One region of the Paenibacillus riograndensis SBR5 genome, then DNA from elsewhere that is predicted to be linked to it. Evidence: predicted binding sites of a transcription regulator. Region 1 holds the regulator's gene; each other region holds the start of a gene.
The links. Region 1 encodes Rex, which represses fermentation and respiration genes when NADH is low (regulators of the CRP and FNR family bind a similar motif). Its sites were predicted from a motif close to TTGTGAAATATTTCACAA; they were not measured.
Positions count from the first base shown of each region.

Region 2: a site for Rex is predicted at 1,283-1,300, ahead of PRIO_RS17875 (nitrate reductase subunit alpha). Genes of this name have one in related genera too.
Region 3: a site for Rex is predicted at 1,111-1,128, ahead of PRIO_RS01460 (phosphoketolase family protein). Genes of this name have one in related genera too.

Region 1 covers NZ_LN831776.1:5,157,128-5,159,401, forward strand. The annotation lists gene PRIO_RS21835 (amidohydrolase) at 1-839, opposite strand, end outside; gene PRIO_RS21840 (redox-sensing transcriptional repressor Rex) at 826-1,479, opposite strand; gene dinG (ATP-dependent DNA helicase DinG) at 1,797-2,274, opposite strand, start outside.
Region 2 covers NZ_LN831776.1:4,259,153-4,261,426, reverse strand. The annotation lists gene hmpA (NO-inducible flavohemoprotein) at 1-8, opposite strand, end outside; gene PRIO_RS17885 (RrF2 family transcriptional regulator) at 160-654, shown strand; gene PRIO_RS17880 (hemerythrin domain-containing protein) at 606-1,031, opposite strand; gene PRIO_RS17875 (nitrate reductase subunit alpha) at 1,358-2,274, shown strand, end outside.
Region 3 covers NZ_LN831776.1:298,932-301,205, forward strand. The annotation lists gene PRIO_RS01460 (phosphoketolase family protein) at 1-996, opposite strand, end outside; gene PRIO_RS01465 (GntR family transcriptional regulator) at 1,264-1,986, opposite strand; gene PRIO_RS01470 (ABC transporter substrate-binding protein) at 2,233-2,274, shown strand, end outside.

The DNA.
Region 1 (2,274 bases):
AGCTTCAGATTACTGCCCGGGTTATGGGATACCCCTACATGGTAACGGGCCAGAATCTCAATCTCTTCATCGTTCAAATGAACACCATGAGCGACCAGGGACGGGCGGGTGAACATTCCCAGCTTCTCCAGATGCGCCACCGGACGCAAACCGTAATCGGCCGCATTCTGCTCGACTTCCCGCCGGGTTTCCGACATGTGGGTATGCATAGGCAGGTCCAGATCATGGGCGGCTTGCACAAACTTCACAAAAAACTCCGGCGGACAGGTGTACGGGGCATGCGGTGAAATCATCGTTGTGATTCTTCCGTCCGCTTTTCCGTGCCAGTTCCGCGCAAAAGCAACCGCTTCCGCCAGCTTATGGTTCTGCACGTCCTCCGGACAGAGCCCGATCACCCCGCGCATCAGCACGGCACGGATGCCTGATTGCTCGGTAACCTCGGCCACACGGTCCATGTGGTCATACATATCCAGGAAGGTGGTTGTGCCGCCTTTCAGCATTTCCAGCACAGACAAGGCGGTGCCCCAATAGACATCGTCTCCGGTGAATTTTTCTTCCATAGGCCACATTTTTTCCTGCAGCCAATTCTGCAGCACCATATCATCCCCGTAGCCGCGCAGCAGGGACATCGCCGTATGGCCATGGGTATTGACCAGACCCGGCATGAACAGCAGACGGCTGCCGTCAATGGTCTGAGTACCTTCTTCTATGACAGGCTTGACTTCTCCTATGTATGTGATGAGATCCTTTTCTATAGTCATATAACCGCTAAGGACAGGCTGCGCCGTTCCCGGCACCAGGAAACGCCCATTTACAATTACAGTTTTATTGCTGCTCATCTTCCGCCTCGTCCTTTCCATCATGCAAATAATAAGCCAAGCTCTGCAAATCAGTAGTAAAATCAGCGGCATGAATCCGGATGTTGGCAGGCGTTTTCAAAATCACCGGTGCAAAATTGAGGATTGCCTCGATGCCTGAATCCACCAGGATATCTGCAACGTTCTGCGCTTCGCTGTCCGGTACAGTGATAATGCCGATGCGGATGCCCTGCTCGCGGATTGTGCTCCCCAGCTCTTCCATAGGCTGAACCGTCAGCGAGTTGATTTTCTGCCCGATCTTGGGGGGATAGGAATCAAAGACCGCGGTGATTTTCATCGTGTCCTTCAAATAGGCATTGTAATTGGATAAAGCGTGTCCAAGATTACCTGCACCCACGAGTGCCACATTGATCTGCTGGTCAAGCTTCAGGATATGGCGGATTTTCTCAATCAGATACGATACATCGTAACCGATGCCTTTTCTGCCGAAATCGCCGAAATAGGCCAAATCCTTGCGGATTTGCGCCGGATTCAGATCCAGCTTCTGTCCCAGCTCCTGCGAAGACACGGTGGAGATTTCACGCTTCTGGAGATCGTTCAGGAAACGCAGGTACACAGGCAGCCTGCGCACCACGGCCTCTGATATTTTATCCGATTTCATATTTTCTCCTCCTAAAAGTATTGTTAGCGTAACCTTAAATTTAAAGAGCTGCAGCTAATTAGTAATCATTCCCGGCGCCCCTTCAAAACAGAAGGCGCCTAAGGAATGATTCTCTGTACAACATCCATGAACAAACTAGCCAGCCTGCGGTGCTCTTACAACGGCATTTCTGCCGTTATTTCTGGACTAGCCGACCTTCAACGCTCCAACAACGGCATTTCTGCCGTTATTTCTGGACTAGCCCCTGCGGCGCACACCTTCTCCGCAACAGAAAAAATCATAATTTCTAAATAATTAAATTTGAACGTATAGTGGAATCAGGACACACTGCCGTCTTCAAGCCATTCGGCGATACGCGGGACCATCTGATCGGTGAGCATATGCTCCATTTTGGGTCCAGGGAGTGAGTACAGGAAGTACTTTCCATAATAAGATTCGATAACCCTGGTATCATATACAATAACAATTCCCCGGTCCTGTGCAGTGCGAACCAGTCTGCCGAAGCCCTGCTTGAACCGGATGACCGCCTGGGGAACCGACAGCTTCATAAACGGGTTCTTTTTCTGCGCCTGCAGCAGCTCAGCCTTCGCCTCAGCAAGCGGATGGTTAGGCGGTTGAAACGGCAGCCTGACAATAGCCAGACAGGTCAGCGCCTCACCGGGAATATCTACCCCTTCCCAGAAACTGCTTGTCCCGAGCAGCACGGAGGCGGCACTGTCCTGAAAACGCCGGATCAGCTTGCTGCGGCTTCCGCCCTCTACACCCTGACCCAGAACAGCGATGTCCTGGGAGGCA
Region 2 (2,274 bases), 900 kb from region 1:
GATAAGATAACCGTTCACTCCTCTCATTATTACAAATTTAATATATACTCTTTTATAGTTAAAAGATATATTTAAAATACCACTTTAACAAAATCGACAATTTTTATGGTATCATTTGTAACAAAGATCACATACTGCAATCAAGGGATGGTGAATCGAATGAGACTAACCCTGTACACAGATTTCTCTTTGCGGGTCCTCATGTATCTCGGGACGAAGGAGCAGAGTGAGCTGTCAACCATACAAGACATTTCAAACGCCTATCATATCTCCAAAAATCATTTGATGAAGGTATCCCATGAACTTGGGCAAGCAGGGTATATTGAAACGGTAAGAGGCAGAGGAGGGGGAATCCGGCTGGCCAAGGCGCCTGAGCTGATTAACATTGGAGAAGTTGTGCGCCGGATGGAAGATGATTTTCATCTGGTAGAATGCTTTGACCCTTCCGGCAACAACTGTCCGATCTCTCCGGCGTGCGGATTAAAGGGAGTGCTTGGCAGAGCATTGGCTGCTTATTTGCAGGTGCTCAGTGAATATACGTTACAGGATTTATTGCTGAATAAGCATGATCTGCAGGCTATTTTTCAAAGAGAATCAAGTAACGATTATACTGACGGCTCCTCCAGCAGCAGCCTTTCCTCATCCCGGCTATGAATAGCGTTCACCACTAAAAGGGCATGAAACTGCTGAATAACCTCCGGTGTAAGGCCGTCTTCATTAAGCATACTTTTGATATCCGCAACGATTGTGCGAAGCAGCTCATGATCACGGGTTAGCTTCGTTACAGCATCCTGCAGGCTCGGGTGATTAGCTGCCATCTCCGGGTAGAATCCTTCTTCCTCTGCTTCCGCGTGGCTGAGTATCCTGGTTTCCCAGTACTCGACGAGGTGATCAGCCGCTTGGCGCGCGACCTCTAATTCGTGAATCTCCAGCAGGTTCTCAACTTCTTCCGTCTTGGCAACTGCTCCGGACAGCCCGCCTTGATGAATCGCATGATGGGCGTTCAGCTGGCGTAATGAGGGTCCTGTCATTGTTCATCCTCCCCAATTTTTTCTGAATATATTCAGTATAGCATATAGAAAAGCAGTGAAAATTCCGGTTAGGACATCCCCCGTGCAAAAAGAGGGAACTCCCTAACGGCTTAGCGGATATCCTTTCTGACGATAACATGCGAGAAGCTCACCTCTTGAAGAGGCGGGCTTTTTTGCTTTTGGCGGAATCAAGGGATTTCCCGCGGGACTATAGGACATTCCCTAATGGGAACTCATGCCCCGGACCTCCATAATGAAATTATTCAAATGAAAAGTGAGTGTGACTCTTCCATGTCCTTCATTCTGCAAAGGAGTGTTCGTAAGCAATGAAGAAAAAATACGGTCTTAACTTTTTTAAACCGGTCGAAAGTTATTCCGGGAACTGGTCCATTCTGGAGGAAAAAAACAGGGATTGGGAAGATATGTACCGCCAGCGCTGGTCCCATGATAAGGTAGTCCGCACTACACACGGGGTCAACTGTACAGGTTCCTGCAGCTGGAAGGTTTTTGTGAAGAACGGGATCATCACCTGGGAGAACCAGCAGATTGACTACCCGTCCTGCGGACCCGATATGCCGGAGTTTGAACCCAGGGGCTGTCCCAGAGGGGCGACCTTTTCCTGGTACGAATACAGCCCGCTCCGGGTGAAATATCCCTACATGAGAGGGAAGCTGTGGCGGCTCTGGAAGGCTGCATTACTTGAGCATGATAATCCTGTGGATGCATGGGCAAGCATCGTGGAAGACCCCGCGAAAGCCGGTTCCTACAAAAAAGCCCGCGGCAAAGGCGGCCATATCCGTGTAGCCTGGGAGGATGCGCTCCGTCTGATCTCAGCCCAGCTGATCTATACGATCCGCAAATACGGGCCGGACCGGATTGCAGGCTTCACTCCGATTCCGGCCATGTCCATGGTCAGCTATGCTTCGGGTGCGCGGTTCATCTCGCTGCTTGGCGGGCAGATGCTCAGCTTCTACGACTGGTATGCGGATCTGCCTCCGGCTTCACCGCAGATTTGGGGCGAGCAGACGGATGTTCCTGAATCCTCCGACTGGTATAATGCCGGCTATCTGATGATGTGGGGCTCCAATGTGCCGCTTACCCGTACACCGGATGCCCACTTTATGACCGAAGTGCGCTATAAAGGAACCAAAGTGGTGTCGGTGGCGCCGGATTTGGCCGAAAATGTCAAATTCGCTGACAACTGGCTCGCCCCGAATCCCGGAACGGATGCCGCCTTGGCGCA
Region 3 (2,274 bases), 3.1 Mb from region 1:
CAGCCAATCGAGCAGTGCAGGAGCGTGCTTCATGTTCTTCTGATCCACTGGAATCGGAACCTGGTGGGCACGGAACGAGCCTTCGTTCGGCACTTTATCCCATTCTTTCGGGCCGGTCCAGCCTTTAGGGGTACGGAACACAAGCATCGGCCATACCGGGCGGGTGGTGTCATTGTTTTCACGCGCGTTCTTCTGGATTGCTGCAATTCGCTCGATGATGGTGTCCAGAACCTTCGCCATTTCCGGATGCATCAGTTCAGGATTTTCACCTTCTACAAAAAAAGGCTCCCAGCCCATGCCTGTAAAATAAGCGGTTAACTCCTCTTTCGACATCCGGGACAGAACAGTCGGGTTGCTGATCTTGAAGCCGTTCAAATGCAGAATCGGCAGCACTGCGCCGTCTGTAATCGGATTGATGAACCGGTTGGAGAGCCAGGAAGCCGCCAGCGGTCCGGTTTCAGCTTCACCATCACCCACAACCACGGCAGAGATCAGATCCGGGTTATCCAGAATCGCACCCACGCTGTGGGACAGGGAGTAGCCGAGCTCTCCGCCTTCATGAATCGACCCTGGAGTTTCCGGAGCCGCATGTGATGCCACACCGCCAGGGAAGGAGAATTGCTTGAACAATTTTTTGAGACCAGGGATATCCTGCGTGATTTCCGGGTAGATTTCGGTGTAGCTTCCATCCAGATAGGAGTTGGATACCATGACCTGGCCGCCATGGCCCGGACCTTCAACATAGAACATATCCAGATCATATTTGCAAATCACGCGGTTCAGATGGGCATAAATAAAGTTCTGGCCGGGAATGGTTCCCCAGTGTCCAATAGGCTTAACCTTGACATCTGCATCCTTCAATGGTTCTCTTAACAACGGGTTATCCTTCAAATACAGCTGTCCTACCGATATGTAGTTAGTTGCACGCCAGTAAGCGTCGAGTTTGGCCAAGTACGTTTTTGATGAATAATCCACAGGCAGAGTTGACAATCCCATTTCAATCCACTCCTAATCCATTTTTCTTTTTTCTGAACCTAATTACTTCCACAAGTACATCATACCTCTGGGTTTATAAAATTCAATCATTTTAACAATTGATACGGTCCAATTTTGTGAAATTTTGAACATAGTATAAAATACGGAGCTAATTATTTGTAAAAAAATCTTTATTTTTATAAATATGTGACTAAATGTATGAATCTATGTATCCTAAAAAATACAAAAAAAGACCAGGGAATCCTCCCCGGCCTGATCGTCAGAACGTTATTGAACCGATACAAATGTATTGAATTTCAGATATTTGTAATGAAACCGCATATGCGAAAATTCGAAGGGCGTGCCATTATCCAGGAAGAATATTCCCTCCATAATCCCCACAGGTTCATTGTCCTGCAGATGGAGCAGCTCTTGATCATGGGTCCCGGACGGCTCGGCAAAAATGGATAAAAAGGATTTGGTCACCGCCAGATTCCGCGACTCCTCCAAATAATGAAAGATCGAGCCTTCGATAATCGTCTGGTCCAGATTCTGGACAATTTTGATCGGAATATAGCCCGTTTCGATCATAAACGGCTCGTCATCGAACAGGCGCAGGCGGATAATTTTGTATACAAAATCATGGGGCTGCAAAAACAAATCCCGCTGCAGCTCTTCCGTAGGCCGGATCACCTCGAAATTCAGCACTTTGACCTTAGGCTTTTTGCCATCCATCTGAAAGTTGTCGGTAACCCCCAGATTAGTACCCTCGTAGTTAAAGATCGATTCATTTTTTATGTATAACGGGTTGATAAAGGTGCCTGAGCCCCTTTTTTTGAAAATAATTCCCGAATTCTCCATCTTCATCAGCGCACGTTTGATCGAACTGCGGCTCACCTGGTAAGTTTCGCTGAGACTGCGTTCATCCGGCAACCTCATATCGGCAAACTGTCCCGCAAAGATCTTCATTTTGAGGTCATCAATAATTTGCTTATAGACAAATTGGCTCATGGGGTACTCCTTTTTGAAATCTATACAGAACTAAACATTCACGATTAAATATATCATAATTAGGACAGGGTTCATACCGGACGGACGAAATAGAACGTTTTCCTACAAATGTGGCTCGTGTAAGCGTCTTTATTGTAAAGTTATGTTCCATATACTCTGTTATTTTGTTACTTCTGGCCGTTTTCCTGATCTGCTATTCTGGATTTGTAAGCGGTACTACAAAGTTTATAAGGGAGGTTGTCGCTTTTGAAAAAGAAAACATGGCTTGCGGGGATGACATCGCTCGTT